Regions from separate parts of the Streptomyces sp. NPDC051452 genome, predicted to be linked through region 2. Evidence: riboswitches for the same ligand, from Rfam matches in the RefSeq annotation. Region 2 holds a riboswitch; each other region holds the start of a gene.

Region 1 (10,333 bases), on a different contig from region 2:
GCTCTCCCGGGGCTGGACGGCACGTAAGTGCGCGCGATCACGGGTGAGTCGGCGAGGCGCGGTGTCCGTATTCTCTGATCATGGCACCCACCCCCGCGTACGCACTGATCGCCACCGACCTGGACGGGACGCTGTTGCGTGGCGACGACACGGTCTCCGACCGGTCGCTCGCCGCGCTCGCGCGGGTGGCGCGGGCGGGCGCCCGGCACCTGGTGGTCACGGGCTGGCCGGCCCCGCGGGTTCGGTCCCTGCTGGCGGGCCTCGGCCGCGCCGACCTCGCGGTGTGCGGACAGGGTGCCCAGCTCTACGACGCCGCGTCCGGCCGGCTGGTCTGGTCGGTCCGGCTGGACCGGGAACTGGCCGAGGCCGCGCTCGGCAAGATCGAGGCGGAGGTGGGGCAGGTCCACGCGGCCGTCGACCAGGACGGCGTGGACGGTCTCACGCTCGTCGAGCCCGGGTATCTGATGCCGCGCCCGACCCTGCCCGCGGTCCGGGTCGCCCGGCGCGACGACCTGTGGCGCGCGCCCATCAGCAAGGTGCTGCTGCGCCACGCCACCCTGACCGACGACGAGTTGGCGGCCGTCGCGCGGGCGGCGGTGGGCTCGCTGGCCACCGTCACCATGTCGGGGCCGGGGACCGTGGAGCTCCAGCCGCACGGGGTGACCAAGGCGACCGGTCTCGCGCTGGCCGCCGAACGGCTCGGGGTCGAGCCGGAACAGGCCCTCGCCTTCGGGGACATGCCCAATGACATCCCGATGTTCGACTGGGCGGCCCACGGGGTCGCCATGGCCAACGCGCATCCCGAACTCAAGGCGGTGGCCGATGAGATCACCCGGTCGAACGAGGACGACGGCATCGCCGTCGTCCTCGAAAAGATCTTCCCGACCGGCTGACCGGCTGACCGGTGACCGGCTGACCGGCACCTTCCCTACGTCGGTGCCGGTGCGCCGTCCCTCGGTGCGTGCCGCGTCAGTACGCGCCGAACACGTTGTCGATCGACCCGTAGCGCGCGGCCGCGTAGTTGCAGGCGGCGGTGATGTTCGCGACCGGGTCGTAGATGTTGAACGAGGTTCCGGCCACGTGGTACGCGTTGAAGGTCGGGTCGATGACCTGGAGCAGACCCTTGGACGGGATGCCCTTGGCCGCGTTGGAGTCCCACAGGTTGATGGCCGCCGGGTTGCCGGACGACTCCCGGATGATGTTGCGGTAGATGCCGTTGTAGGTACCCGGGATGTGCTTCTGGGCCATGATCGCGAGCGACTCGCGGATCCAGCCGTCGAGGTTGTTCGGGTAACCGGCGGGCGTGGTGGACGCGGTCTTGGCCGCCGGGGTGGCCGCGGAGGCGCTGGCCGCGCCGATCAGCGGAAGGGCGAGCACGGCGGCGCCGGTGCCGAGGACGGCGAGCTTGCGGACGAGGCGGTTGGAGCGAACGCGGCGGGGCTGAGCGGCAGCAGGCATGGGGAAGTTCCTCTCCGGCGCCTGCGAGGTGAGCTGTCGGGTTCGGGCGGGGAGGTGCCCGGTCGCGCTCCGGTAGAGCGCGACTTAACCCCTAGCCGTTCCGGTGCGACATGTGCCGTCCGGTCCGGCGACTTACCTGGTTCCCCCGCTCCTGCCCTGCGAATGAGTTCGTCGATGGGTATGCGGGTGGCGGCAGGATTAGGCGTCCACCCGATGGCCGGGAACGTATGCGAGAGCACATGTCGGGAACAAGCACCGGATTCATACAACGCACTATTTGACCTTGATCGGGGCCGTATGAGGTACTTGATCCTTTGCGGTTGCCAACCCTCAACTCGCCGATGGCAAACGGGAAAAGGTGTCTCCGGGCGGGTGGGGTGACGCCGGGGGCCACGTGACCCAACTCACGAAATAGCAAAACCCTGCAAATCAGACATGAGGGATTAGGGCGATTCGCTCCGAAAATTGGACAGTGGGGGGATCCGTGACGCGCCGTCGGTCGTTCTCGTCATGACCGGGGGCGCGCGGATGGGATCGGGCGGCGCGGGAAGAGGGGAGAGGAGGGGGGAGGGGGAGGAATGGATCGCGCGGGCGGATCCGGCCGTGGTCGCGCACCCCTCCGGGGGGTCCCGGCGGACGGCCGGCGGGGACGCCGCGCCGCTCCGCTCACCCCCAGGTCGCGACAAACCCCGCCGAGTCATGTTAAGTCGAGAGGTATCCGCCCTTACTATCCGATCAAAACCATACCGGTCATGATCCGATACGGCCCGGGCTGGACCGGTGGGCGCTATCGGTGATCGAAACAGGACCGGATACGCTGACTTGAGTGATGGCAGCGACCTATCGACAAACCGTGTAATCGCCAGCAGACACCAGCAGACAGGAGACCCCTCGTGACCGTCGTCGGGCCGTTCGGGCTGAGCGTGCGGGACCAGGCTCTGGAAGCCGATGTCCAGGTGGGATTGGCGGCTGTCGAGGAGGGGCTGCTCGAGGCCACGAAGAGCGAGGTCCCCTTCATCACGGAGGCCGCCCAGCACCTGGTGCGGGCCGGTGGGAAGCGGTTCCGGCCGCTGCTCGTGATGCTCGCGGCGCAGTTCGGCGATCCCTACGCGCCGGGCATCGTGCCGTCGGCCGTCGTCGTGGAGCTGACGCACCTCGCCACGCTGTATCACGACGACGTCATGGACGAGGCGGCCGTGCGGCGCGGCGTGGACAGCGCCAACACGCGCTGGGGCAACTCGGTCGCGGTCCTCACCGGGGACTTCCTCTTCGCCCGCGCCTCCCAGATCCTCGCCGACCTCGGCCCCGAGGCGGTCCGGGTGCAGGCCCTCGCGTTCGAGCGGCTGGTCACGGGCCAGATCCTGGAGACCGCCGGTCCCTCGGACGGCCGTGACCCCGTCGAGCACTACCTGGACGTGCTCAGCGGCAAGACGGGCTCCCTGGTGGCGGTCGCGTGCCGGTTCGGCGCGATGATGTCCGGCGCCGACGAGCGGGTCGTCGACGTCCTCACCCAGTACGGCGAACGGCTCGGGGTGGCCTTCCAGCTCGCGGACGACGTCCTAGACATCGCCTCCGACTCCCACGAGTCCGGCAAGACCCCGGGCACCGACCTGCGCGAGGGCATCCCGACCCTGCCGGTGCTGCGGCTGCGCGAGCGTGCCGCCCGCCTCGGGAAGCCCGAGGACATCGCCCTGTGCGAGCTGCTGGACTCCGACCTCAGTGACGACGCCCGGCACGCCGAGGCGCTGGCCGCGCTGCGCGCGCACCCCGCGCTGGAGCAGGCCCGCCGGGACACCGTCCGTTACGCGGAGGAGGCGCGGGCCGCGCTGGCCCCGCTGCGGGAGTGCGACGCCAAGACGTCCCTGCTGGAGCTCTGCGACGCCGTGGTGCACCGCGCTGGCTAGCCCCACCACCTGCGGCCTCACCGGGGCAGCGCACACCGGCGCTGCCCCCACCCGGGACGCCCCCACCGGCCACCCCGCAGGCCCAACCGGCCACCCCGCACGCCCCGGCGACCACTCCGCACGCCCCGGCGACCACACGGCATCCCGCACACACCCCGCGCCCGCGCCCCCGCCCCCGTCCTCGACCGCCTCCCCTCCCGCCCCGTCCCCTACGGGTCGGGATACCAGGGGACCCCGCGTGTCATACCCCAGGCGTACACGGAGTTGGCTCCGTGGTCTGACGCTTCGACACGGCGGATTTGGTCAGATGGAAACCACGGACATCACCACTCCTCACCGATTCGGGTGAGAATGGCGGCTTAGGTGGACCAGCGTGAGGACAGCCGCCGCGGACGACGGAGGTAAGGCACACATGGCACCGTACGAATCCGACGACGCACCGGCCGCCGCACGGGACGAGGACGCTCCCTCCGGCCGGCGCAAGGCCGCGCGGTACGCGGTCCCGGTCGCGGTGGTGGGGGTGGCGGCGGCCACGATCGGGCTGGTCCCGGCGCTCGCCGACTCCGGCGACCCCGACCTGCCCAGGATCAGCGCTCAACAGCTCGTGGAGAAGATCGCCAAGTCGGACGTACAGCAGCTGTCCGGCACCGTCCGGGTCAGCACCGACCTGGGACTGCCCGACCTCGGCGGGCTGGGCGGCGGCTTCGCCTCCGGGGCGACCCGGGGCTCCGGCGACGGCTCCTCCGCCGACCCGCGCGCCAAGCTGACCGAACTGGCCACCGGCACGCACACCCTGCGGGTGGCGGAAGACGGCCCGGACCGGCAGAAACTGTCCCTGCTTGAGCAGGGCGCCGAGTACAGCCTCATCCACGACGGCAAGGACGTCTGGGGCTACGACAGCAAGAGCAACCAGGTCTACCACTCCACCGACGCGGGCACCGGCAGGCACCACCAGGCCGAGCCGCCCTCCACGCCCAAGGACCTCGCCGACAAGGCGCTGAAGTCGGTGGACGACACCACGTCCGTCACCGTCGACGGCACCGAGCGGGTCGCCGGCCGCGACGCCTACAAGCTGCTGATCAAGCCCAGGCAGTCCGGCACCACGGTCGGCGCGATCAGCATCGCCGTGGACGCGAAGACGGGGCTGCCGCTGAAGTTCACGCTGACCCCGAGGAGCGGCGGCGCCGCCGTCGTCAACGCGGGCTTCACCCAGGTCTCCTTCGCGAAGCCCGCTGCCTCCACGTTCGACTTCACCCCGCCCAAGGGCGCCAAGGTCACCGAGGGGGACAAGGAGTCCGGGGCGCGGGAGCACGGCCCGAAGGCGGACCACGGCTTCGGCAAGGGCCGAGAGGGGGCCACGGTCCTCGGCAAGGGCTGGACCTCCGTCGTCACCTTCGACACCGGTGCCAAGGGCGGTCTGCCGACCGGCTCGGCGAGCGGTGCCGCCGGCGGCTTCCTCGACTCGCTCGGGGACAAGGTGTCCGGCAAGTTCGGCAAGGGCACCGTCTTCTCCACCCGCCTGGTCAACGCCCTGATCACCGACGACGGCAAGGTCTACGCCGGTGCGGTGACCAAGGACGCCCTGGTGAAGGCGGCCGACGCGGGGAAGTAACCCTTCCGGGCCCGACGAGACGAGGGGGAGCCGATGGACGGACCGTCCGCCGCGCGGCGGGAGGGGCCCGGCCCGGGGGGCGCGCCGGAGCGCGACCTCGGGCAGGCGGGGGCGAGCGTCATCGCCACGCACGGCCTCACCAAGCGCTACCGCGGCGGACAGCTCGCCGTAGACGGTCTCGACCTGACCGTCCCGGCGGGCAGCGTCTTCGGCTTCCTCGGCCCGAACGGCTCCGGCAAGACCACCACCATCCGCATGCTGATGGGCCTGATCGAGCCGACCGCGGGCACCGCCCGGGTGCTGGGCCGCCCCATGCCCGGATCGGCCCGCACGGTCCTGCCGCAGGTCGGCGCGCTGATCGAGGGCCCTGCGCTGTACGGCTTCCTGTCCGGCCGGGACAACCTGCTGCGCTACGACGCCGCCGATCCGACCGCCGACCCCCGCACCCGGCGTGCCCGCGTCGCCGCCGCACTGGACCGGGTGGGACTCGCGGCCGCCGCGGGCAAGAAGGCGAAGGCGTACTCGCTCGGCATGAAACAGCGTCTGGGCCTCGCCGCCGCGCTGCTCCGGTCGCGCAGACTGCTCGTGCTGGACGAGCCGACCAACGGGCTCGACCCGCAGGGGATGCGCGAGATCCGTGCCCTGATCAGGGAACTTGCCGCCGAAGGCACGACCGTCTTCCTCTCCTCCCACCTCCTCGACGAGATCGAGCAGGTGTGCACCCACGCGGCCGTCATGGCACAGGGCCGGCTGATCACCCAGGGCGCGGTGGCCGACCTGGCGGCCGGTGCCCGCGGCCGGCTGGTGGTGACCACTCCGGACGCCGTCGAGGCGGCCCGGGTGCTGAAGGAACAGGGCGTCACGGACGTCATCGCCGAGGGGGACCGGGTCACCGGCGAGCCGCCCGCCCGGGAGCTGTCCGAGGTGAGCGCCGCCCTGTTCGGCGCGGGGGTACGGGTCCGGGGATTCACGCTCGAACGGGCCTCGCTGGAGGACGCGTTCGTGGCCCTGACGGGGGAGGGTTTCGATGTCGCGGGCTGAGCCGGTCCCGGCGTCGGTGGCGCGCCGGCCGAGCCCCCTGTGGGCCTTCGGGCTGCTGCGCAACGAGGTCGTCACCACGCTCCGCCGCTGGCGCACGCTCGCCCTGCTCGCGGTGCTGGCGGCGGTGCCGGTGCTGGTCGGAATCGCGGTGCGGATCGAGACGAGCGGCGGCTCCCGAGCGGGCGGAGACGGCGGACAGGGCCCGGCGTTCATCTCGCAGATCACCAACAACGGCCTGTTCCTGGTGTTCACCTCGCTCGCCGCGACGCTGCCGTTCTTCCTGCCGATGGCCGTCGGCGTCGTCGCGGGCGACGCGATCGCGGGGGAGGCGGGCGCGGGCACCCTGCGCTATCTGCTGGTCGCGCCGGCCGGGCGCACCCGGCTGCTGCTGACCAAGTACGCGACCGTGCTGGCCTTCTGCGTACTGGCCACCCTGGTGGTGGCCGGCTCGGCGCTGATCGTCGGCGCCCTGCTCTTCCCGCTCGGCGATCTGACGACCATCTCCGGAACCCGGATCAGCTACGCCGAGGGACTCGGCCGGGCCCTGCTGATAGCGCTGGTCGTCGCCGCCTCGCTGGTCGGCGTGGCGGCCCTGGGCCTGTTCGTGTCGACGCTCACCAACAGCGGCATCGCGGCCATGGCGACCACCGTCGGCCTGCTCATCACCGTGCAGATCCTCGACCAGATACCCCAGCTGCACGCCATCCAGCCGTACCTCTTCCCGCACTACTGGCTGTCCTTCGCCGACCTGATGCGCGAGCCGGTCTACTGGGACGACCTGGTGCACAACCTCGGCCTACAGGCCCTGTACGCGGGCGTGTTCGGTTCGGCCGCCTGGGCACGGTTCACGGCCAGGGACATCAGCGCCTGACCGCCGGACCGCCGGACCGCCGGAACGCCGGACCGCCGCCCCACGCCGAGCCCGAGCCCCCTCAGGCGGCCTCATGCACCTCGTGCGGGAAGCGCGCGAGCGGCGCGTCCTGCGCGAAGAACGTCTTCGCGCGGGCCAGAGCCGCGGTGTCCCTCAGCACGTCGCCGCGCCCGCTGCCGTTGCCCAGCAGCACACCGCCGAAGCGCATGCCCAGATAGGCGGCGGAGTTGTTCAGGGTGCCCACGTAGGGGTCGGCGACGGACGGTTCGACGGCCGCGAGCGCGGCGACACCCCAGAGGGTGCGGCCGGCCATGGCCGCCCTGAAGTCGATCTCGGGGATGCGCAGCCAGGCGGACCAGTGATCCAGATAGGTCTTGGTGAGGCCGGACACCGAGTACCAGTACAGCGGCGAGGCGATCACGATGTCCGTGGCCGCGAGCGTGGCGTCCAGCGCCCGGCCGGCGGGGGTGTCCGCGGCCGGCCGTACGTGATCGCTGTCGTGCCGCAGGTCCACGAAGTCCGGCAGCGGGTTCTCGGCGAGGTGGATCCAGTCCTGTTCCACGTCACCGGGCAGCTGTTCGGCGGCCTTGCGGGCCAGCGACTCGGTGTTGCCCTCGGCGCGGGCGCTGCCCAGGACGAAGAGAAAGCGGCGGCTCATGGGTCCCCCAGGACGAGAAGTGGTGTCGAACGAAAATAAAGGCGTACGCATCTTATGCACATGCAAGCAAATTTGCCAGGGTGCGGCTGGTGCGATGCTGTGACGTCGTGGTGACGCGGAAGCCAGGGGGTAGACGACACACTGGTCCACAGGACGCGTACGACCGGATCGTGACGCCGGGGGAGTGAGGGAAACCGATGTCTCGACTCAGCTTCGAGAAGAAGCGGGTGCAGCAGCCCGGGACGCACACCTCGGTGGTGGCCGTCCGGGTGTTCGGCGCGGCGGGCGCGTCGGTGGGCGGGGCGCACGTCGTCGCGGCACCGGGTGAGGAGATCCAGCAGGCCGTGCTCAACCATCTCCAGCGCCTGGCCATCAGCCTCGGTGCCCCGATACGCGCCACGATCCACGACGAACGCGCCGGCTGCGTGGTCCCCCTGGAGGTCTCCACCGACGGCTCCAGCCGGATGACCGGGGAACCCGTCCGGGTGAGGGAGGGCGAGACGCCGGGCGCGCCGGCCGTACCCGCCGGGACGGCCGCACCGACCGCTTCCGCGCCGGCCCCGACAGGGCGGTTCGGCCCCCCGCCCGTCATGCCGGAACCCGGCCCCGCGCCGCTCACGGCGGAATCCGGCCCCTCACCCCTGGTGGCAAAACCGCTGCCCGCCGCGCCGCTGCCGGTGGAGCCGAGGCTGCTCTCCGTGCCCCTCCTGGGCCCGGTCGAGCCGGAGCCCGCCCACGTTCCCACCCCCACGCCGCCCCGGGGGTTCGACGCCGTCGCCGAGGAGATGCTCGGGGACGGCCCGGTGACCGAGACCGTGGAAGGGGCCGAGCTGCTCACCGAGCCCATGACGCGGATCAACGAGGCCGTGCGGGCAGGCCGTATCGAGGCGGCGGTGGAACTCGCCGACCGCACGGTCACCGAGGCGTCCGCGGTGCTGGGCCCCCGCCATGCCGAGGTGTTGCACCTGCGCGAGATGGCGGCGTACATCGCCTACCTCGCGGGCGACCCGGTCCGCGCCTTCCGCCTCTCCCTGGAGCTCGCCCGGCTGCGCCGCGCCGCGCTGGACGCGGGGGCGGCCTACGGCAACGTGCAGAGCGCGGCGACCGCGTGGCGCGCGGTGCGCGACCCCGAGGAGGGGCTGCGGATGGGCCGCGATCTGATCGAGCTGTGGGCCGACCTCACCGCCGAGCCGGGCCCCGCGGCCGAGGACCCCCGCCCCCTGGAGTCCGCCCGCGCCCGCATGCTCCGCCTGACCGACCGGGCGGCCCGCACGGCCCAGGCGTAGGAGCGCCACCGGCCGCGCGGCGGACATCCGGGCGTCCGGCGCGTGGTGGGCCCTGTGCACACGGAACTCGTGGTCCTCCGGGTCAGCCCCATCGCCACCCGGCCCGCGCGGCACCCGCGCGCCGAGGCTGCCGGGTCCCGGAGGGCGGGGCGGCCCGTGACCGGCTGCGCCGACCGACCGCGTCGACCTGCTACCGCCTCCCGGCCTCGCCGCTCCCGCCGCTCCCCGCGGCCTCGCCGGTGACGGCCATGGCCCCGTCCGGCCCCTGCGCCGCCCTCGCCCCGCCGCTCTTCGCGGCGAGCGTGCGTCTGGCCCGGCGTGCGGTGCGCAGCGCGTCGCCCGTGAGCAGCACCAGCGCCACCCAGACCAGCGCGAACCCGGCCCAGCGGGCGGGCGGCATGGCCTCGTGGAAGTAGAGGATGCCGAGCAGGAACTGGAAGACGGGGGTCAGGTACTGGAGGAGACCGAGCGTCGACAGGGGGACCCGGATCGCCGACGCGCCGAAGCAGACCAGCGGCAGCGCGGTGACGACGCCCGTGGAGGCGAGGAGGGCGGCGTGCCCGGTCCCGGCGTCGGCGAAGCTGCTCTCGCCGTGCGCGGCGAGCCACAGCAGATAGCCGAGGGCGGGCAGGAACTGGATGGCGGTCTCGGCGGCCAGCGACTCCACACCGCCGAGGTCCACCTTCTTCTTCACCAGACCGTAGGTGGCGAAGGAGAAGGCGAGGCAGAGCGAGATCCACGGCGGGTGGCCGTAGCCGATGGTCAGCACGACGACGGCGACGAGGCCGGTCGCCACCGCCACCCACTGCGCGGGCCGCAGCCGCTCCTTCAGCAGCAGCACACCCATCCCGATGGTGACCAGCGGGTTGATGAAGTACCCGAGCGAGGCCTCGACGACATGGCCGGAGTTCACCGCCCAGATGTAGACGCCCCAGTTCACGGTGATGAAGGCCGCCGCCACGGCGACCAGCCCGAGCCGGCGCGGCCGGCGCAGCAGTTCCCCGGCCCAGGCCCAGCGCCGCAGGAAGAGCAGGGCGATCACGACGAACCCCAGGGACCACACCATGCGGTGAGCGAGGATCTCCGCCGCCCCGGCGGGTTCGAGCAGCGGCCAGTACAGGGGGACCAGCCCCCACATGCCATAGGCGGCGAAGCCGTTCAGCAGGCCTATTCGGTGCTCGGCCTCGGGTGTCCCGGTCACGGGCCCCTCCCTCTCCACGTCGGCTACGCCCGACCGACGGTAGCGCCGAGCACCCTCGCCTGTCATGCCCGTATCGCCATACGGTCATGACAGTCGAGGTGGAGGTGCGGCTCAGTCACCGAGCGCGGCGGCGATCGCCTCGGCGAGGGGAGTGGTGGGGCGGCCGATGAGCCGGGACAGGTCACCGCTCGCGACGACCAGCTCGCCCTTCTCGATCGACGCGTCGACGCCCGCGAAGATCTCGGCGAACGGTGCCGGCATGCCCGCGCCGCTCAGGATGTCCTTGAGCGCGTCGCCGGTGA
Region 2 (10,333 bases):
CGGGGCGCGGTGACCAGGTAGGGGCGGACGCTCTTGACCAGCATCGCCATCTCGTAGCCGAGGACGGCCGCGTCCGCCTCCCGGCCGGCCAGCACCGCCAGGCAGGTGCCGGAGCCGGCGGTGGTGACGAACAGCAGGGTGGAGTCGAGTTCGACGACGACCTGGCGGACGTCTCCGCCGTCACCGAACCGGATGCCCGCGCTGCGGCCGAGCGAGTACAGGCCGGAGGACAGGGCCGCCATGTGGTCGGCGCTGTCGGGGTCGAGACCGTGTACGGACTTCACCAGTCCGTCGCTCGACAGGAGCACCGCGCTGCTGGTGTGCGGTACGCGCTGCACGAGGCCGCTCAGCAGCCAGTCGAGGTCGGAGGCGTGGGCGGTCGGCGCATCGCTCGCCATGGTGGATCGACTCCTTGGGGGTACGTAGCGTCTGCGGGAGCGCTGGTAGGGGGCTTACGGGTGCTCGGGGCGCACCGGGGGCGGGGCGGTCAGCCGGCCGGGGCGCTCCCGTCGGGCCGGCCGTCGCCATGGGTTCCGTCGGATACGGGCGCGTGGGTGCGCGCCTGGGGTGGGGGCACTGAGGCCAAGTGGTCCGGGACCGTGTGGTGGGGCGCCATGTGGTCCGGGACCGGGTCGTCCGGGGCCATGTCGTCCGGGACCGTGTGGTGGGGCGCCATGTGGTCTCCGCCCATGTGGTCCCCGCCCATGGAGTTCGTCTCCATGTGGTGCGTGGCCATGTGGTGCGTGGCCATGTGGTGCGTGGCCATGTGGGGTGGGCCTTCGGACCCGGCGTGTGCGCGCGGGGGTTCGGCGGGATCGGGCGTGGAGTCCATGTGCCGGGGCCCCCGGTAGGCCGGTTCCCCGTAGGTCCACTTCAGGCCGGATGGCTCCGGGGGCTGTGCATCCAGGCCCGGCAGCTCTCCGTACGGCGGCTGCCGGTCCGGTGACGTGTCGCTCGCCGATCCCGTGTGCTGCTGTGCCTCGGCGAGGCCCATCCCGCGCTGGAACGCGGCCATCAGACCCGGGTCGTGGCACACGGCGGTGTCGCACTCCTGGCGGGGAGCGGGACCGCCGCGCAGCTGGGGCACGAGATGTTCCTGGGCACGGCGCCTGGGCAGTTGGGGTTTGTCCATGGTGCCGCGCACGGTGCCGTCACGCGGGGTGGGCAGGATGCCCGCATGCGCCTCCACCATCTGACGGTCCTCGGCGCTGATGCCGGGCAGGGCCTCGGCGGGATTCGGCCGGGCGATCCGGGCACCGCGCACGGGGAGCGGGGCGGCCGGCCCGCCGGTCCGGCCGCCGGAGCCGCTCTCCCCACTCCGGCGCCCGGAGCCGCGCTGGGCGTGTCGGCGCCGCCCGGTACCAGGAGCCGAGCCGGGCCCGGGCGCCGTCCCGGATTCCACCCCGGGTCCGGGGCCTGTCCCGGGGCCAAGTCCGAGCCTCGAGTCGCTCATGGCCTCGGCCGTGGCCTCCGACGCCCTCCGCTCCCCGGCGATGTGTTCTTCGGGGACCTGCTCTCCCGGAATCCGCTCCGGTGGCGCCGGTGGCACCGGTAGCGCCGGGACCCGCTGCGGCGGCGCTACGGGCACCGCCGGCTCGGGCGTCGGCTGCGCCGGTCCGGTGGTCGCGCCGGTCGGCTCGGGCGCCGTGCCCAACAGCACCTGTGGGACGACGAGTACGGCCTGGACACCGCCGTAGATGTTGGTCTGCAACCGCACGGTGATGCCGTGCCGGCGGGCGAGCTGGGACACGACGTAGAGGCCGATGCGGCCGTCGGCCAGCAGGCTGGCCACGTTGACCTGGTCGGGGTCGCAGAGCAGCGCGTTCATCCGGTGCTGTTCGACGACAGGCATGCCGAGTCCCCGGTCCTCGACCTCCACCGCGAGCCCGGAGGTGACCAGGTTGGCGCGGAGCAGCACCTGTGTCTGCGGGGCGGAGAACACCGTGGCGTTCTCGATGAGTTCGGCGAGCAGATGGATGACGTCGGCGACGGCGTGGCCGCGCAGCTCGCCGGCGATCGGCGGCACCAGCTTGACCCGGGAGTACTGCTCGACCTCGGCGATGGCGGAGCGCAGCACCTCGGTCATGCTCACCGGGTTGCTCCACTGGCGCCGGGAGACGGCGCCGCCGAGCACGGCGAGGTTCTCGGCGTGCCGCCGGATCCGGGTGGCCAGGTGGTCGACGTGGAACAGGCCCTTGAGCAGGGCGGGGTCCTCGATCTCGTTTTCCAGCTCGTCGAGGATCGAGATCTCCCGGTGCACGAGGGACTGCAGCCGCCGCGCGAGGTTGACGAAGACCTCCAGCTTCTGTTCGTTGCCCGCCTGGCTGGAGAGCTGGGCCGCCCGCACGACGGCGGTGACGGCGCCGTCGTGCGCGCGGGCCAGGTCGGCGGCGAGCAGTTCGAAGTCGTCGGCGTCCGCCGGCGACCGGCGGCGCGGGGCGCGCTGCGGCGGCGGGGTCTCGCCCTGGCGCAACGCGTCGACGAGGGCGTGCAGGTCGGCCTCGCCGCGCGCCGTCGTGCGGCGCAGCGCGTCCACCCGGTCCGTGACGGAGCGGGCGGCCCGGTCGGCGGCCACGGCGGCGATGAGGATGCCCGCGACGGCGACGGTGACCGCCCCGGCGAGCACCGCCCACAGGGTGGGCCCGGTGCGCCCGCCCAGGGAGCGGATGCTGAACAGCACGGCGGCGGTGGCGCTGAGCGCGACCGCGAGGGGCGGCAGTACCGCGAGCCGCATGAGCTGGGGCCGTATATGCGTTTCGGGCAGTGCGGGAGCGGGTCGGGCGACCGGCCGCCCGTGCCGGCCGCCCTCGCGGCGGTCGGCGCGCGTGGCCGGTGCTCGGAGGTGAGACATCTGCGTCCTCGTACTGGTCCGTCGGGCCTGTTCTCTCGCGAGGTGCGGGCATGCGTGGATGCGCGCGCACGTCATCGCGATGCCGGTCGGCGGGACCGCTGCACGCGGCCCTACGACGCCCGACGGACACTCACAGTAGTTGCCTGCGCATCATGTGCGGTGGGCAGTTGACAAAGTACTGCGAGGAGCGTCCCGCTCTGGTATGAAGCCTCGTACGAAAGACCGATAGTCGGGCCCGGACCCGCCCGGCAACCCGAAAGCAATCGATAACACCTGGTCAAAACCGGTCAGCGGCAGGGGTGCCCGCAATGGACAGGGGCCGACCCGCGTCTGCGGATCGGCCCCTGAGGGGACGGTGTCGCGCCGTCGCCCCGCACCCGGCGGGCCGGAACGTGCCGCCAGGCTGCCCGCCACATTGTCACGGAGAGTATCGGCGTTGGCCTTACCCTTGCGGGTGCTCCCGGATCGGCGGGGAACGGCTCGTTCAGCCGCGCTTGGGCGGCTCGGCGACGAAGGCGCCGACGGAGCGCCAGGTACGCCGGACGTCACCCGACACGCCCCGCCACCACGCCTCGGCCGGGAGCTTGCCCGCCGGTTCGAAGGGCTCGCCGGGCCGGGGCAGGGCGACGGCCTGGCCGGCCTCCTCCGCCGCCTCCTTCGTCCACTCCCCCGGCTCGGCCCAGGCGTGCGGCGCCAGGTTGAAGGTGGCCCAGTGGATCGGCAGGAGCACTCCGTGCGGTGCACCGCCCTGGAGGTCGAGATGGGCGCGCAGTCCCTCCCCGGGCGTCATGTGGATGTCGGGCCAGAACTCGCTGTAGGCCCCGAGCTGGATCATCGTGGCGTCGAACGGGCCGTGCGCGGCGCCGATGTCCTTGAAGCCGTCGAAGTAGCCGGTGTCGCCGCTGTGGTAGATCCGGTGCTCGTCACCGGCGACCGCCCAGGACGCCCAGAGGGTGTGCTGGGTGTTGCGCAGTCCGCGCCCGCAGAAGTGGCGGGCCGGGGTGGCCGTGAGGGTGAGGCCGCCGACCTTGGTGGACTCGTGCCAGTCCAGTTCCCGCAGGCGGTCCGGGGAGACACCCCAGTGTTCGAGGTGGGCGCCCACGCCGAGGGGCACCGCGAACACGGTGTCCGTGCCGGCGAGCGCCTTGATGGTGGGCAGGTCCAGGTGGTCGTAGTGGTCGTGCGAGATCACGACGACGTCGACCTCGCCGAGCGCGGCCAGCGGCAGCGGCACGGGGTGCAGCCGCTTCGGGCCGGCGAAGGGGAAGGGGGAGCAGCGCTCGCCCCAGACGGGGTCGAACAGCACCCGGTGGCCGTCGATCTCCGCGAGCACGCTGGAGTGCCCCATCCAGGTCAGCCGCAGCCCCGTGGCGGGCGGTGCGGCCAGGTCGGCGTAGGTCGTGGGGTGCACCGGGACGGTTCCCTTGGGCGCCCGCAGGGGCCGGGTGTCCTTGTCGAGGAACACCTTCGCGAAGTCCAGCGCGGAGCCGGAGGGGCGGGTGCGGGCCACACCGCCGGGGTTCTGGAAGACGCCGTCCTTGAAGTGCGGGGAACGGCGGATGCGCGCGAGGCGCTCACCGCCCGGGTCCGCGCCGAAGGCCGCGGGCCGCAGCGCGCGAAGGCCGGAGCTCGAGGGACGCGGACCGGTCACGGTACCTCCAGGAGACGTGGCTGAGGTCCTCCATTATGGTCGGCGTGCCCGGGAGCCCGGGACCGCCGGGCCCTCTTCGAACCGCCGGCGGGCGCTCCCGAAGGCGCGTCCGGCGCGTTGACAGGGTCCGGAGCGGCTCCGAATACTGACTCACGGTTCAGTAACAGCCCGAGGAGACCCCATGACCGCCCCCGCCCCGCTGCTCTCGCTGTCCTGGACCGACCACGTCACCGGCCGGCGGGGCTTTCTGGTCGTGGACCGGCTGGTACGGGGCGTGGCGAGCGGCGGACTGCGGATGCGCCGGGGCTGCACGCTGGCGGAGGTGGCGGGGCTTGCCCGCGGCATGACGATGAAGGAGGCGCTGCACTACGACCCCGAGGCCCGCTACGTCCCGCTCGGCGGCGCCAAGGGCGGCATCGACTGCGATCCGCGGGCCCCGGAGGCGTACGGGCTGCTGGTGCGCTACCTGCGTGCGATGCGGCCGTACGTGGAGAGCTGCTGGACCACCGGCGAGGATCTGGGGTTGAGCCAGGACCTGGTGGACCGCGCGGCGGCGGAGGCGGGCCTGGTCTCCTGCGTTCAGGCGGTGTACCCGCTGCTGGACGACGAGACGGCGGCTCGGGGGCGGCTCGCGGAGGCGTTCGCGGTCGACGTGGACGGCATCGGACTGGACGAGCTGGCCGGTGGCTGCGGGGTCGCCGAGTCGGTGCTCGCGGCACTCGACCGGGCGTCGGTGCCGTATCGGGGCACCCGGGTCGCCGTCCAGGGGTTCGGCACGATGGGCGGGGCCACCGCGCGCTTCCTGGCGCGCGCGGGTCTGACCGTGGTCGCCGTCGCCGACGTCAAGGGCACGATCGCCAATCCGGCGGGCCTGGACGTCGAGGCGCTGCTGGCCGGGCGGGACGGCTACGGCACGGTGGACCGAGGGGTGCTGCGCTCCGGCGACCGCGAACTGCCCGGCGACGCCTGGCTGTCCGTGGCGGCGGAGGTACTCGTGCCGGCGGCCGTGTCGTACGCGATCGGCGTGGCCGACCAGGCGCGGATCGGTGCCCGCTGGATCGTCGAGGCCGCCAACATGCCCGTACTGCCCGAGGCGGAGGCGCTGCTGACCGCGCGCGGGGTGACGGTGCTGCCGGACGTGGTGGTCAACTCCGCGACGAACGCCTGGTGGTGGTGGACGCTGTTCGGTGACATCGGCGCCGATGCCGACGAGGCGTTCGCGCACATCCGGCGGTCGATGCGCGCCCTGGTCGCTCTGGTGCTCGACCGCGCGGAAGCCGACGGCACGACCCCGCGAACGGCCGCGCACGCCGTGGTGACCGCCCGGCTGCCGGTGATCGCGGAACGCTTCGGATGGTACCGCTGAGCGAGCCCGGGCCCGTCTCGCCGGGCTCCTGCGGCCGCCGGTGCCACTGGCCTTCGAGCGCTCCGCCTCCGGTGCCGCCCGCCGGGGTTGCCCCGGGTGGTGTCGTCCGGCCGGCCGGTGGGCTCTTTGGGCAGGTCCTTGACAAAGGGCTAGGGTGACCGCGTGGCGAGAGTGCGGTTGAGTGTGGCCGAGCGGCGGGAGGACCTGCTGCGGGCCGCCATCGGGCAGATCGAGGCGCGGGGCGTGGCGGCGATCAGGATCGCCGACGTGGCCGCGACGCTCGGGGTGAGCAACGCGCTGGTGCTGTACCACTTCTCCACCAAGGAGAAGCTGGTCGCGGCCGCGTTCTCGTACGCGGCGCAGGACGACCTCTCACATCTGCGCAAGCTGCTGGGCCGCCGCACGTCGGCCCTGCGCCGGCTGCGGGCGGCGGTGCGCTGGTACGCGCCCACCGGACAGGCCAAGGGCTGGCGGCTGTGGATCGAGGGCTGGGCCGTGGCCCTGCGCGAACCCGCCCTGCGCGAGGTCTCCCGGGATCTGGACAAGCAGTGGAAGGCCGCGATCACCGAGGTCATCGCCGAGGGTGTGGCGGCGGGCGAGTTCACGTGCGCCGACCCTGCCGCTACCGCCCTGCGGCTGACGGCCCTGCTGGACGGCCTGGCCGTACAGCTGACGTCGTACCCGGGGGCGGTGCCGCGCTCGCGCGCACAGGAGTGGGTCGACGAGGCCCTGGCCCGGGAACTGGGCCTGGACCGGCGGGCGTTGACCGAACGCGGGCGATAGGGGCGCGGCCGGAGACGACGGCATGGCACGCGCCGGCCCCGGGCCGCCCGGGTGAACGGCCCGGAGCGGGCGCGGCGGGGTCAGGCCACGGAGGCGATCCGCGACTTGATGTCGTCCGGCGACAGGGAGCCCTTCGCCGTCACATGGTCGCCGGAGGACTCGCCGCGCAGCCGCCGGCCGATCCACGGGACGAGGAACTCGCGAGCCCACTGGACGTCGTCGCGCCGGACCTCCAGGGTGCCGCGCTGCGGCAGCGGCGGCCACGGCTGTTCCGGGTCGGCCGGGACGTCGAGGCCGAGGGCGAGCCCGGCCCGCAGGGCCACGCGCGTGTGTCCCTCGGGTGAGAGGTGGAGCCGGTCGCTGTCCCAGGCCCTGCGGTCCTGCACCGACTTGAGGGACCACAGGTCCAGCACGGGACAGCCGTAGCGGTCGGCGATCGCCCGGACATGCCCGTTGTACGTGGCGATCTTGCCGCGCAGATGCCTGAGCACCGGGACGCCCCGGGTGTCGAAGCCGGTCGTCACCATCACCCTGCCCGCCACCGCCGCCAGCCGGGCCACAGCCCGCTCGAACCGCTCGGCCACCTCGTCGGGGTCGGTGCCCGGACGGATGATGTCGTTGCCGCCGGCGCAGAAGGAGACCAGGTCCGGGGCCAGTTCGGCGACCTGGGGGACCTGGTCGGCCACGATCTGGTCCAGCAGCTTCCCGCGTACGGCGAGGTTGGTGTATCGGAAGTCGCCCTCGGGGCGCCGGTCGGCGAGGAGCACCGCGAACCGGTCCGCCCAGCCGACGAAGGCGCCGCCCGGGCCCGGATCGCCGACGCCCTCGGTGAAGCTGTCCCCCAGCGCCACGTACGACCCGATCACTGATGTGTTGTCACTCTTCGAATCGTCTGCCACGTCGGACCATGATTCACCTTGGGATGTGACCTACGCGACCGTAGGCGGGGGTTGACGACTGGTGAGAAGGGCCACTCTTAAATACTTCGTCAATCTTGGAATAGGCCTGCCGGTGGACACGTTGAGATTGTGATCGTCGTACGGAAGGACCGGCTCCGCCCGGACACGCCGAAGGCCGGACCCGGGGATCGGGGGTCCGGCCTTCGGGGGCTCGGTGGGCGAGCAGTTCGCCCGCGAGGTGACGCTCAGCCGACGGCGACGCCGTGCTCGCGCAGATAGCCGACCGGGTCGATGTCGGAGCCGTAGTCCGGCGTGGTGCGGATCTCGAAGTGCAGATGGGGGCCGGTCACGTTGCCGGTGGCGCCGGACAGGCCGATCCGCTGACCCGTGCTCACGCTCTGGCCGGCCGAGACGGAGAGCCGGGAGAGGTGGGCGTACTGGGCGTAGTGGCCGTCGGCGAGCTTGATGACGACCTGGTTGCCGTACGCGCCGCCCCAGCCGGCGGAGACGACCGTGCCCGCCGCCACGGCCTGGAGCGGGGTGCCGGGCGGGACGACGAAGTCGACGCCGGTGTGGTACCCGCTGGACCACATGCTGCCTGCCACGTGGTAGCCGGTGCCGATGGTGGCGCCGGACACGGGGAGGGTGAAACCGGTGGCGGGAGCCGGGGTGATGGCGCCGGACGGCCGGGCGGCCGGGGCCGCCTGCGCCGGGGCGGACCGGACGGGGGCCGGGGACGGGGTCGTGGCCGAGGAGTGCTGCCGGGGTGCGGATACGGCGGAGTCCCGCGCGGCCCGCTCGCCGATGGTGAGCTTCAGACCGGGGTGGATCAGTGCCGGGTCGGCGCCGACGGCCTGCCGGTTGTCCTCGTAGAGCCGCTGCCAGCCGCCGCCTACGTGCCGGCGTTCGGCGATGGTGGCGAGGCAGTCGCCGGACTGCACCGTGTAGGTGCCTGCCGCCGCGCCAGGCTGGACGGCGGTCTTCTGCGCCGCGGCCCGGACGGACTGGACGGCCTTTCCGGGGAGGGACTGCGCCGGGGTGGCGGCATGCGCGCCGACGGCCGCGAACAGCGGGAGGGCCAGCGCCGCGCCGCCGGTTCCGGCGACGGCGGCGGAGCGGGAAAGACGCGGGGTCTTGGGACGTCGGTGCTTACCCTTGGCGGGCATGGCGCATTCCTCTCCGACGCCTGCGAGGTCAGCTGTCGGGTTCGGGCTGGAGCTGCCCGGCCGTGTGACACACGGCTTCACCCCGAGCCTGTCGCGGAGACCGGACAGGCAGTCGTACCTGGTGGGTCCCCCGCTCCTGCCGAACGCGGGTCAAGTGTGTGGGAGTCCGGGCGGCGGCAGGATTCGGCGTTCCGTCCGGATCGGTGGTGAACGTAAGCGAGCGGCAGGCACGGAAACAAGCAGCCGGCTCCCCTTGTCCGTCTTCCGCAAGATCGAAGGCGCGCATACGCGGACACCCTCCGTGCATTCCCGCCCCCGGGTCCCGCCGATTCGCCTTTCCCGTACCGGAATTACGTGGACATGACACACCACGGACGGTCACCGATATGACCCTCCTCACGCGCCACCCCACCACAGGCCCTCATGTCACTACCAGTTGGGATCAAGGCGTCGATTCAGGCATACGCATCAGATGCGGTGGAGGCGGATAATCGCCGCATCGAGGTCGCCCGTCAGGCCGGTACGCAGGCCGTGGTGCAGCAGGACGGCCCCTCGATGGACCGCGCCCGTTTCACGGCATTCGTACGATGCCGTGGGGTCGAGTCCGCGCAGCCGAACCGCCGGCGCGGGTTCCCCATGGCGCTGCGCCTGCAGCCAGGCGAGGACCACCGTCTCGTCCCCGAGGACGTACTGGACGGCGCTCAGGCCGCCCCTCGGGGGCCGCAGCCGGTACAACGCGCCGCGCTGGACGACCGGGCGGATCTCCTTGTACAGGGCCACCCACCGCCCGGCCTCGGCCAGCTCCCGCGCGCTCCAGCGCGTGAGGTCACCGCCGACTCCGAGGACGCCGGCCATGGCGCTGACGAAACGGAAGCGCAGGGTGCTGACCCTGCCGTTGAGCTGCGTGTTCGGGCTGTCGGTGACCCAGGCGGCCATGATCCGGGCGGGATGGATCTGGCTGAAGCCGTGCTGGATGGCGAGCCGGTCCAGCGGATCGGTGTTGTCGGAGGTCCACACCTGGTCGGTGCGGCTCAGCACCCCGAGATCGATCCTGCCGCCACCGCCCGAGCACGACTCGAAGGCGACCTTGGGGTGTGCCGCCCGCAACCGGTCCAGCAGGGCGTACAGGGCGCGCACATGGTCCACCCACAGCCGCTGCGGATACGGTTCACCGGGCCAGCCGGCGTCGGTGAAGCAGCGGTTGAAGTCCCACTTCACATAGTCGATCGGGGCACTGGACAGCAGGGCGTCCAGCCGCTCCCACAGGTACTCCCGGACGTCGTCGCGGGCGAGGTTGAGGACGAGCTGGTTGCGCTGCTCCGTGCGCCGCCGCCCCGGCCGGTACTGCACCCAGTCGGGGTGGGCGCGGTACAGGTCGCTGTCCGGGTTGACCATCTCGGGCTCTACCCAGATGCCGAACCGCATGCCGAGGCCGTGCACCCGGTCGGCGAGGGGCCTCAGGCCGTGCGGGAAGCGGTCGGGGTTGGGGGTCCAGTCACCGAGCCCGGCCCGGTCGCTGGTACGTGCGCCGAACCAGCCGTCGTCCACCACGAACAGCTCGACGCCGATCTCGGCGGCGCGGTGGGCGAGGGCGGTCTGCTGTTCCTCGGAGATGTC
Region 3 (10,333 bases), on a different contig from region 2:
GATGGCCAGGAACACCGTCCCCGCTCCCGTACGCCCGAGGAAGGCGCTGAGCGCGATGCCCAGGCCGAAGACCGCCAGCGCGCAGGCCAGCCCGGTCTGCAGACTGGTGCCCAGGGGATGTGTCTCCCACGTCAGCCCGGTACCCAGGCCGGCCGCCAGCAGGGCCAGCAGGAACAGCCGGCCACCGATCCAGCGTGGGCCGCGCTGTCTCGGCGGCGCGGGGCGCGATGGCTGTGCGGCACCGTGGTAGGTCCACGGCGTGGCCACCCCGACGTCGAGGGCGGAGACCGGGTCGGGTCGGCGGGCGTCGCCCGGCCCCCACAGATAGCCGGTGCCACCGACATGGGTGCCGTCCTTGACTATGGGGTCCCGCCACCAGGACGGGTAGTAGGTGATCACCGGTGGTGCCTGGGCCTCCGGCGGGGCGTCGGCGGCGGCCTGTGCGGCGAGCGGGTCGGGATCGCCGGCGTCGCGACGCCGCGACCAGTACCCGGCGCCCGCGAGCAGCAGCGAGAGCACCACGGCGAACGTCAGCACGCCGCCGTTTCTCAGCATGGTCAGGAAGGTGCCGCAGCCCACCAGGGCGAAGAGAACGGCGGCCAGTGCATGGCCGTCGACCCGGCCGGTCAGCAGCTTGCGGACCTCGTTCTCCTCCTCGTCCTCGTACGGCACCAGCAGCCAGGCGAAGCCGTAGAAGATGAGGCCGATGCCGCCGGTCGCCGACAGCACGGCCAGGGTGATGCGGAAGATCACCGGGTCCATGTCGGTCTGCCGGCCGAGCCCCGCGCACACGCCCGCGACCACCTTGTGCCGGCGGTCGCGCCGGAACCGGGCGGGTGCCTCGGCGGCGCTGTGCTCCGGCTCGGTGGTGCCGATGTGGCCGCCGATGCTGGTCTCGGCGCTGGTCCAGGCACCGGTCCCGGTGTGCGTGGTGCGGCCGCCGGCCCGGGGGCCGGCGCCGGTGTCCGGGCCAGCCGCTCCCGACTTCTCCGTCGCGGCGGGCGCGGCATCCGTCGGCCCGGTGCCCGGGGCCGGGCGTGGGCCGGTGCCGGGTCCCGGACCCGTCGCGGCGTGCTCGTGATCCGTCATGCGTCCATGGTGACGGCCGGGACGTCGCGACGGGAGTCGGGTCGACCCTGGGCGAACCCTGAATTCGGCCCTGAGGCGAGGCGGGGAACGGTTCGGACACCGGCGGAGCCCCTGGTCCCCCGCTCCCCGAGCCGACCCTGTCGAAGATCAGGGGCGTCTCGGGGACCGACCCTGATGCCCTGCCCCGCCGGTCGTGTGACCATCGTTGCCATGCCCGAAGCCGCAAGCCTGCCACTCGACGACCCGCGGCCGCCGCGCAAGCTCTACCGCAGCAGCGACGGACGCTGGCTCGGCGGAGTGGCGCGGGGCCTCGCCGGGCATCTCGGGCTGCCCGTCATCTGGGTGCGGCTGGCCTTCGTCGGCCTGTTCATGGCCGACGGACTCGGTGCGCTGCTGTACGCGGCGTTCTGGTTCTTCGTCCCCCTCGGCATCGGCGGCGTCGGCGAGCAGAAGACGCCGACGCTGGTCGGCACGGAGACCTCGCCGGAGGGCCGGCGCAAACTGGTGGCCCGCAAGCCGGACCGGGGACAGATCCTCGCGCTGCTGCTCATGGTCATCGTGTCCGTGGTCTTCGTGGGCAGCGTCAACCTGGGCAGCGCGGCCAAGGCCTATCTCCTGCCCGCCGTACTCGTCGCGGCCGGTGTGGCCCTGGTCTGGCGGCAGGCCGACAACGCCCGCCGGGCCCGCTGGGCCGAGGTCGGCCGCCGTCGTCGCACCCTCACCCTGGTCCGCACGGCCGGCGGAGTCCTTCTCGTCACGGCCGGTGTCTCCGCCATCTTCGTCATGCAGGGCTCGGCCGCCCACCTGGGTGCCGTCCTGCAGGCCGCGCTGGCCGTCCTCGTCGGGATCACCCTGCTCGCCGGCCCCTACCTGGTCCGCATGACGCAGGACCTGTCCGAGGAACGGCTGATGCGCATCCGCGCCCAGGAGAGGGCAGAGGTCGCCGCCCACGTCCACGACTCCGTGCTGCACACCCTCACCCTGATCCAGCGCAACGCCGAAAACGCCTCCGAGGTGCGCCGCCTCGCCCGGGCCCAGGAACGCGACCTGCGTACCTGGCTGTACAAACCCGAGGGGACCGGCAGGGACGAGACCGAGGAACCGGACACGGTCGCCGAGGCGGTGCGGCGCAACGCGGCCGAGGTGGAGGACAAGCACGGCGTGCCGATCGAGGTCGTCGTGGTCGGAGACTGTCCGCTGGACGACAGGACCGGTGCCCAGATGCAGGCCGCGCGTGAGGCGATGGTCAACGCCGCCAAGTACGGTGGCGACGGCGGGGCGGTACAGGTCTATGCCGAAGTCGAGGGGAAGACGGTCTTCGTGTCGGTGCGCGACCGCGGTCCCGGCTTCGACCTCGACTCGATACCAGCCGACCGCATGGGCGTCAGAGAATCGATCATCGGCCGTATGGAGCGCAACGGCGGCACGGCCCGGCTGCGGGCGGTGCCGGGCGGCGGCACGGAGGTCGAGCTGGAGATGGAGAGGGTGGAGAAGACGTCATGAGCGACGCGACCGAGACGAACGGCACGACTGGAGCGGCGGAGGCGGCCCAGTCCGGCCGGCCCGCCGGCGGCGGCGCGGTCGGGCGGCACGTCCGGGTGGTGCTCGTGGACGACCACCGGATGTTCCGCACCGGCGTGCAGGCCGAGATCGGCCAGACCGAGCAGACCGGCGTCGAGGTGGTCGGTGAGGCCGCGGACGTCGACCAGGCGGTCTCGGTGATCACCGCGACCCGGCCCGAGGTGGTCCTCCTCGACGTCCATCTGCCGGGTGGCGGCGGTGTCGAGGTGCTGCGGCGCTGCGTGGCGTTGATGGGCGACGCCGAGCGGCCCGTGCGCTTCCTCGCGCTGTCCGTGTCGGACGCGGCCGAGGACGTGATCGGTGTGATCCGTGGCGGCGCCCGCGGCTATGTCACCAAGACCATCACCGGCACCGATCTGGTCGACTCGATCTTCCGGGTGCAGGAGGGTGACGCCGTCTTCTCCCCGAGGCTGGCCGGGTTCGTACTCGACGCCTTCGCCTCCACCGACGCCCCGCCCGTGGACGAGGACATGGACCGCCTCACCCAGCGCGAGCGCGAGGTGCTGCGTCTGATCGCCCGCGGCTACGCGTACAAGGAGATCGCCAAGCAACTGTTCATCTCGGTCAAGACGGTCGAGTCGCATGTCTCGGCGGTCCTGCGCAAGCTCCAGCTGTCCAACCGTCACGAACTGACCCGCTGGGCGACGGCCCGCCGACTGGTCTGACCCCGTGGGTGCCGGCCCTCACGCCACCCGGGTCGCCCCGGCGAACGGCATCTGGTCGATCGGGGCCAGCCGGACCGGTGCCGACGGGTTCGGGGCGTGGATCATCTGGCCGTTTCCGACGTAGAGCCCGACGTGGCTGATGCCGGAGTAGAAGAACACCAGGTCGCCGGGCTGAAGTTCGGAGCGGGAGACGCGCCGGCCGGCGTTGATCTGGGCGTAGGTGGTGCGGGGCAGGGAGATGCCGGCGGAGCGGTAGGCGGCCTGGACCAGGCCGGAGCAGTCGAAGGCGTTCGGGCCGGTCGCGCCCCACACATAGGGGCTGCCGAGCTTGGCGTAGGCGTAGGACAGGGCCGCCGCCGCGCGTCCGTTGGAGGCGGGGGCGGGTCCGGTCGGGTCCAGGGTCTCCCGGGCGTCGGAGGCCGCCCTGGAGACGTGCCCGGCGGGGGTGTCGGCGCTGCCGGTGACCTCGGTCCGCTGTCGGGGGGTGAGCCGGGCCAGCAGACGGCGGGCCTCGTCCAGCTTGCCGGTGATGGTCTTCTTCCGCTGCTTCAGCTCCGCCTGCCGCGAGCGCAGGGACCTCAGCTCGACTCGGGCGGCGCCGCGCAGCCGCTCGATCTCCCGCATCCGTTCGCGCACCTGTGAGACGGCGGCGGCTTGCCGGTCGCCGACCCGTTCCGCGAGCGCGGCGCCCTCCAGATAGCGATCGGGGTCGCTGGACAGGGCCAGCTGCCAGGCCGGGTCGACGGCGCCGTCGCGGTACTGTGCCGCCGCGACCGAACCCAGGGCGTCCCGGGCGGAGTTGAGTTTCTCCTGCTTGCGGGCGGCCTGGTCCTGGAGCGTCCTCATCCGTCGCTGGGCCGCGTCGGCCTTCTCCCGGGCCCCGTCGTACTTGTCGGTGGCTACCTCTGCCTCCTGGTACAACCTGTCGACCCTGTCCTTCACCTGGGCCGGCGTCAGCTGCGGATCGGCATGTCCCGTCCCCTCGAAAGCCGCGGCGGTGGCCGCGCCCGCCAGGGCGAGGGTGGCGGCCGTACGGGCCGTCTGGCCGCCGAGCGGGCGCTGCCGGGGCTTTCGGTGGGCTGCCACCTGGACCTTCACGTCCCTTCCTAGGACTCGTCGCGCCGAGCGGTCGGCGTACCCGGCGGGGCCCGCACGGGGGAGTGGGCCACCGCCGGGCCTTTCTCGGCGGGAGTGGCCGACTGCCGCTCCTGACCCGGGCGGCGGTGGGAAGCCGGTCACCTGGGGGAGGACGTTAGGCCGTTCGGTGACAAGCAGGTAACGCGCTGTTCGGAAGTGGCTTCGACGGACCGCGAGCTGACTCTTTGTGACCGTTTTCTCCGGGCGGAGTCGCCGTCTTCACGCAGCGTGTTGATCGAAGCGCCGAAAGCGGGACGGGAGGGAGCCGTGGGGTGCTATGCAACGCATATATGCAGTGGGGTGACCGCCGAGAGGCACCGGCGGGAGTGGCATCGGCGAGCCCGCTCACGCGAGGCCGAAACCGCCTGGCTAGGCTCCCGCATCATGGACGTACTCATCCATCTTTTCGTCGGCCTGCACATCATCGGCATCGCCGCGCTGCTCGGCGGTTTCCTCACGCAGATGAAGGCGATGGGCCAGGGCACGGCCCGGTTCGTGCCGGGCATGCTGCACGGCGCGCTGACCATGCTGGTCACCGGCGTGGCCCTGGTCGGCCTCAACCAGGCGGACGACCACCACGTCAACAGCGTCAAGATCGGTGTGAAGCTGGCGCTGCTGATCGTGATCCTCGGACTGGTCTACGTGAAGCGTGACGAGGAGCGGGTCGACAAGGGGCTCTTCGGTCTCGTCGGCCTGCTGACCGTGGCGAACATCTTCATCGCCGTCCTGTGGACCTGACGGTCAGCCCGTCTCGGCACCGGCGCGGAGCGCGAGCACCGCGCCCAGGGCGGCCGCCAGCCACGCCGCCACCGCGATCCACACCAGCACCTGCCCCGGCACCCTGAGCCAGGGGGTGTCCAGGGCGGCCGCGACGGACAGCGTGGCCGCCGCCGTCATGCCCATCGGGAACACCGTCGCCCACCGCCGCATGTCGTAGCCGGGGCGCGGCCGGGCCGCCTCGGCCGCCACGAGCACGAGGTACCCGGCCAGGCTCAGGACAAGCAGTACGACCGTCGCGGTACGCAGGACGTCGCTGTCGTCGTCGTCCCACAGATACAGCCGCCCGCTGTCGGCGGCGAGCAACCGGGCCCCGGCCAGCGCGGAGATCGCCAGTGCCCCGCCCGCGATCCAGTGGTCCCCGGCGCCCTCCAGCGTCTGCCGGGGGTCGAAGCGTGTCAGGGCGAGGCCGTAGAGCAGCAGGCCAAGCCAGAACAGCACCAGCGCCGTGTGCGCGAGCCATGCCGTCCTCTCGGCGGCGCCCAGCGTGGCCGCCAGCACGGCGAGCCCCTGTGTGGCCACACAACACAGGAACACCGCTCCCGGCATGCGCCGCTCCCAGTGCCGCAGGGCGAGGACGAGCAACACGGGCCACAGCAGCGCCGCGAGCGCCAGCAAGGCCTCCGCGGGTGTCTGCCGGCCCAGCATCGAGATCCCGGTGCCCAGCACGGTCGTAGCGGCTACGGCGTTCAGTGCCTCCGTGCTCCGCGCCTCGGCCATCCACCGGCGCCGTTCACGGACCAGGCGCAGCACGAAGTCGGCCGCCAGCGCCAGCCAGGAGACTGCGGCCACTGTCAGCGCCACCAGGGAGAGCGTCTCGGCGCCGGCCAGACGCAGACCCACCGACACGATGGCGGTCGCCATCACCGCGGCCCCGGCCGCGGGAGGACGTTCGGCCCACCACGTCAGGGGGCTCGGGTCGGCGGGCATGCGCCCGATGCTAGGCAGCCGCGCGCCTCCGGCCGCGCAGGGCACGCGCGCGTGGGGCGCAAACAACCGGCACGCGCGTGTGAGGGGTGACGACGACGGGGTCCGTAGGTCCGGACAGGGGCACTGCGCGCTCCGGGCGGTGGGGCCCCGCGATCCGGGAAGACGGGACGCGCGAACCGATGGGCGGGACGCGCGGCCCGTGACGGATATCCGCGAGGGGATCCGCGAGAAGAACGGTCAGGCCGGCCGCACCACGCTGTGGATGACCGACCCTCCGGAGAGGTCGACCGGCGCCTCGCGGACGTACCCGCCGGGCCTCGGGGCGTGGATCATCATCCCGTTGCCCGTGCAGAGGCCGACGTGGCTGCCGTCGGCGTGGAAGAAGACCAGGTCACCAGCGCGGGCGTCGGCGAGCGGGACCGGAGCTCCCGCCGCTGCCTGGGCCTGGGCGGAACGCGGCAGGGTGACTCCGGCGGCCTTCCAGGCGGCCTGGGTGAGGCCGGAGCAGTCGTACGAGCCCGGTCCACTGGCGCCGCTCACATACGGCTTGCCGAGCTGGGCCCGGGCGAAGGCGACCGCCTTCCCCGCCTTCGTGGCCTGCTGCGAGCCCGGGGACATGTGCGCCGCCGGGAGGGGCGCCGCCGACGTGGTCGGCGCAGCGGCGGTCGTTCCCGGGGCGATCGACCCCGGGGTGACCGACCCTGACGCGATCGGCCCCGGAGCGGTCGTCACTGGTGCGGTCGTCACTGGTGCGATCGGCCCCGGAGCGGTTGCCTCCGACTGCGGCCGGTCGAGTGCTGCCTGCGGGTCTCGCGTCGCCGACCACGGCACCCCGAGGGCATCCGATCCGCCGAAGGTGTGCGACCCACTGAGCGTGTGCGACCCGCCGAAGGTGTCGGACCCACCGAAGGTGTCCAACCCGCCGAGGGTATCCGGCCGGCCGTGTGGGTGGGGCCGGCCGAAGGTGTCAGGACCGCCGAGGGCCTCCGACTCGGCGAAGGTGTGCGACCCGCCGAAGGTGTCCGACCCACCCGGGGTGTCCGGCCGGCCATGGAACCGCCCGAAGGCATCCGACCCACTGAGAGCATCCGACCCACCCAAAACGTGCGCCCCACCCAAAACGTGCGCCCCACCCAAGGTGTGCGCCCCACCCAAGGTGCCCGCCCCACCCAAGGTGCCCGCCCCGCCGAAGGTGTCCGGTCGGCCGAGGGTGTCCCGGCCGGTGAGCGAGGTCGGGTGGTCGGGGGTGGTCTGCCGGGAGTCCGCCTGGGAGGTGAGCCGGGACAGCAGCTCGCGCGCGGTGGCGAGCTTGTACTGGATCGCCGCCTTGGCGGCCTGCACGTCGTAGTGCCCGGCGTCCGGCGTCCGGGGACTCCTGGCGTTTCTGCCCCGCTCGGCCGCGTCCTTCACGCGCGAGGCGAGCCGGTTCATCACCCTGTTCTGGGCGAAGTGGTCCTGGGGATACTCGGCGAGCAGCGAGGCGGCCACGTCCGGGGCGGGCGGGAACGGATCCCGGGCCTCGCGGGCCTTGGCGAGCCGCGCCGCGCGCCGGGCCTCCGCCTGACGGGTCTCGTCGGCGCGCGCCCGGTGCCGGGCCGCCGGTTCTTCCTCCGGTGGCGGGTCGGCCAGGCGGTACAGCTCGTCGATCTTCTTCTCGATCTCCTCCAGGCTCGGCCTGCCGTCGTCGGCGGACACGGCCTCGGCCGTCTGGGACAGGACGGCCACGGAGGTGACGGCGGCGGTGGCGAGGGCGGAGCCATGAAGGCCCGGTCCACGGGTGCCGCCGGGGCGCGGCTTGCGGTGCGACGCCAAGGGAGGCGACTCCTTCCAACATGCCGCCTACCGGGTTAGCTGTCGGGTTCGGGCGGGTGGTTCGGAAGGGTTGCCCTACGGCGTCGTCCCGGGCGGGAGTCGGCCGATTCACCCCAGGATCGGTGGGTCCCCGGCTCCGGGCACCGTGCGGGGCGCGCCGGACTCGGCGGAGGCCGCGCGGCCCGGCGAGGTTCGCCGGAGAGGGGTCGTGCGGCCTGAGGGAAACCTAACCAACTCGTGTGACTTCTGTGAAGGTTGGTGCGAGGTATGTCCGATACATTTCCGTGACCTGAGGGCACTTTCACACCGGTGTCACCGGCCGCTTCCACAGGGTGAGGAAAAGATCGTGCCTGGTGGGGCGCTGACCGGCGCCCCGGGGCACATCCCGGCGGTGGCCCCGCTCGCGGGACCGGGTTCGAGGGACGGCGACCGGTTGTCGGTGGGGCGCCCTAGACTCGGAGAGCGATGAGCAGCCTCTTTGACGACAGCTTCCTGGCGGACCTCCAGCCCCCTCGCGGGCACGCGGAGGAGCCCCCGCCGCCCCCCGAGGACGAGCACGCTCCGGAGCCGCTTCCGGACGATCTGTTCGGCGGGAAGTTCGACGCGCCGCCGGACCGGGACGCCTACTACCGCGACGGCGCCCCGCGCCCCGCCCTCGACGCGGCGGCCCTGCTGGCGGGGCTGAACGACAACCAGCGCGCCGCGGTCGTGCACGCCGGCTCCCCGCTGCTCATCGTCGCGGGCGCCGGTTCCGGCAAGACGCGTGTGCTCACCCACCGCATCGCCTACCTGCTCGCCGAGCGCGCCGTGCACCCGGGCCAGATCCTCGCGATCACCTTCACCAACAAGGCCGCGGGCGAGATGAAGGAGCGCGTCGAGCAGCTCGTGGGACCGCGGGCGAACGCGATGTGGGTGATGACCTTCCACAGCGCGTGTGTGCGGATCCTGCGGCGCGAGTCGAAGAAGCTCGGCTTCACGTCCTCCTTCTCGATCTACGACGCCGCCGACAGCAAGCGCCTGATGGCCCTGGTCTGCCGCGACCTGGACCTCGACCCCAAGCGCTTCCCGCCCAAGTCCTTCAGCGCCAAGATCAGCAACCTGAAGAACGAGCTGATCGACGAGGAGGACTTCGCCGGTCAGGCCACCGACGGATTCGAGAAGACCCTCGCCCAGGCCTACGCGCTGTACCAGTCCCGGCTGCGCGAGGCGAACGCGCTCGACTTCGACGACCTGATCATGACGACGGTCAACCTGCTGCGGGCCTTCCCGGACGTCGCGGACCACTACCGCCGCCGCTTCCGGCACGTCCTGGTCGACGAGTACCAGGACACCAACCACGCCCAGTACGCCCTCGTGCGGGAACTCGTCGGCACGGGCGAGCGCGCCGCCGGGGACGTCGACACCCCGCCCCGCGAGGACGACCTGCCGCCCGCCGAGCTGTGCGTCGTGGGTGACGCGGACCAGTCGATCTACGCCTTCCGGGGCGCGACGATCCGCAACATCCTCCAGTTCGAGGAGGACTACCCCAGCGCGACGACGATCCTGCTGGAGCAGAACTACCGCTCCTCGCAGACCATCCTGTCGGCGGCCAACGCGGTCATCGAGCGCAACGAGTCCCGGCGCCCGAAGAACCTGTGGACCAACGCCGGCCAGGGCGCGCTGATCACCGGGTACGTCGCCGACACCGAGCACGACGAGGCCCAGTTCGTCGCGGAGGAGATAGACCGCCTCACGGACGCCGGCGAGGCCAGGGCCGGCGATGTCGCCGTCTTCTACCGCACCAACGCCCAGTCCCGTGTCTTCGAAGAGGTCTTCATCCGCGTCGGCCTGCCCTACAAGGTCGTCGGCGGCGTCCGCTTCTACGAGCGCAAGGAGGTCCGGGACGTCCTCGCCTACCTGCGTGTGCTCGCCAACCCCGAGGACACGGTGCCGCTGCGCCGCATCCTCAACGTGCCCAAGCGGGGCATCGGCGAGCGCGCGGAGGCGATGATCGACGCCCTCTCCCAGCGCGAGAAGATCAGCTTCCCGCAGGCCCTGAAGCGCGTCGACGAGGCGTACGGCATGGCCGCGCGTTCCACCAACGCGGTCAAGCGGTTCAACACGCTCATGGAGGACCTGCGCACGGTCGTCGAGTCCGGCGCCGGGCCGGCGACCGTCCTGGAGGCCATACTCGAACGCACCGGGTACCTGGCCGAGTTGCAGAACTCCACCGACCCCCAGGACGAGACCCGCATCGAGAACCTGCAGGAACTCGCGGCCGTGGCCCTGGAGTTCGAGCAGGAGCGGGAAGAGGGCGAGCAGGGCACGCTGGCCGACTTCCTGGAGCAGGTCGCCCTGGTCGC

The links. A riboswitch is a leader RNA that binds a small molecule or an ion and turns the genes downstream of it on or off. The one in region 2 is predicted to bind cyclic di-AMP.
Region 1: it holds a riboswitch for cyclic di-AMP, as region 2 does, so the genes downstream of both, ACIBA9_RS24935 (transglycosylase SLT domain-containing protein) here and ACIBA9_RS00045 (peptidoglycan DD-metalloendopeptidase family protein) in region 2, are expected to answer to the same signal.
Region 3: it holds a riboswitch for cyclic di-AMP, as region 2 does, so the genes downstream of both, ACIBA9_RS28235 (NlpC/P60 family protein) here and ACIBA9_RS00045 (peptidoglycan DD-metalloendopeptidase family protein) in region 2, are expected to answer to the same signal.

The regions. Positions count from the first base shown of each region.
Region 1 is NZ_JBITEB010000011.1:163,679-174,011, reverse strand. It holds gene ACIBA9_RS24940 (HAD family hydrolase) at 81-893, shown strand; gene ACIBA9_RS24935 (transglycosylase SLT domain-containing protein) at 970-1,458, opposite strand; cyclic di-AMP (ydaO/yuaA leader) riboswitch at 1,462-1,642, opposite strand; gene ACIBA9_RS24930 (polyprenyl synthetase family protein) at 2,352-3,362, shown strand; gene ACIBA9_RS24925 (outer membrane lipoprotein carrier protein LolA) at 3,775-4,974, shown strand; gene ACIBA9_RS24920 (ABC transporter ATP-binding protein) at 5,008-6,015, shown strand; gene ACIBA9_RS24915 (ABC transporter permease) at 6,002-6,886, shown strand; gene ACIBA9_RS24910 (flavodoxin family protein) at 6,948-7,544, opposite strand; gene ACIBA9_RS24905 (hypothetical protein) at 7,742-8,830, shown strand; gene rarD (EamA family transporter RarD) at 9,021-10,031, opposite strand; gene ACIBA9_RS24895 (SDR family oxidoreductase) at 10,143-10,333, opposite strand, start outside.
Region 2 is NZ_JBITEB010000001.1:6,937-17,269, reverse strand. It holds gene ACIBA9_RS00075 (roadblock/LC7 domain-containing protein) at 1-398, opposite strand, end outside; gene ACIBA9_RS00070 (ATP-binding protein) at 488-2,851, opposite strand; gene ACIBA9_RS00065 (MBL fold metallo-hydrolase) at 3,336-4,502, opposite strand; gene ACIBA9_RS00060 (Glu/Leu/Phe/Val dehydrogenase dimerization domain-containing protein) at 4,684-5,868, shown strand; gene ACIBA9_RS00055 (TetR/AcrR family transcriptional regulator) at 6,031-6,651, shown strand; gene ACIBA9_RS00050 (SGNH/GDSL hydrolase family protein) at 6,732-7,517, opposite strand; gene ACIBA9_RS00045 (peptidoglycan DD-metalloendopeptidase family protein) at 7,796-8,716, opposite strand; cyclic di-AMP (ydaO/yuaA leader) riboswitch at 8,721-8,883, opposite strand; gene ACIBA9_RS00040 (alpha-galactosidase) at 9,185-10,333, opposite strand, start outside.
Region 3 is NZ_JBITEB010000014.1:158,612-168,944, reverse strand. It holds gene ACIBA9_RS28265 (PspC domain-containing protein) at 1-1,089, opposite strand, end outside; gene ACIBA9_RS28260 (PspC domain-containing protein) at 1,300-2,592, shown strand; gene ACIBA9_RS28255 (response regulator transcription factor) at 2,589-3,335, shown strand; gene ACIBA9_RS28250 (NlpC/P60 family protein) at 3,354-4,421, opposite strand; gene ACIBA9_RS28245 (hypothetical protein) at 4,857-5,210, shown strand; gene ACIBA9_RS28240 (hypothetical protein) at 5,214-6,179, opposite strand; gene ACIBA9_RS28235 (NlpC/P60 family protein) at 6,417-7,991, opposite strand; cyclic di-AMP (ydaO/yuaA leader) riboswitch at 7,999-8,170, opposite strand; gene pcrA (DNA helicase PcrA) at 8,457-10,333, shown strand, end outside.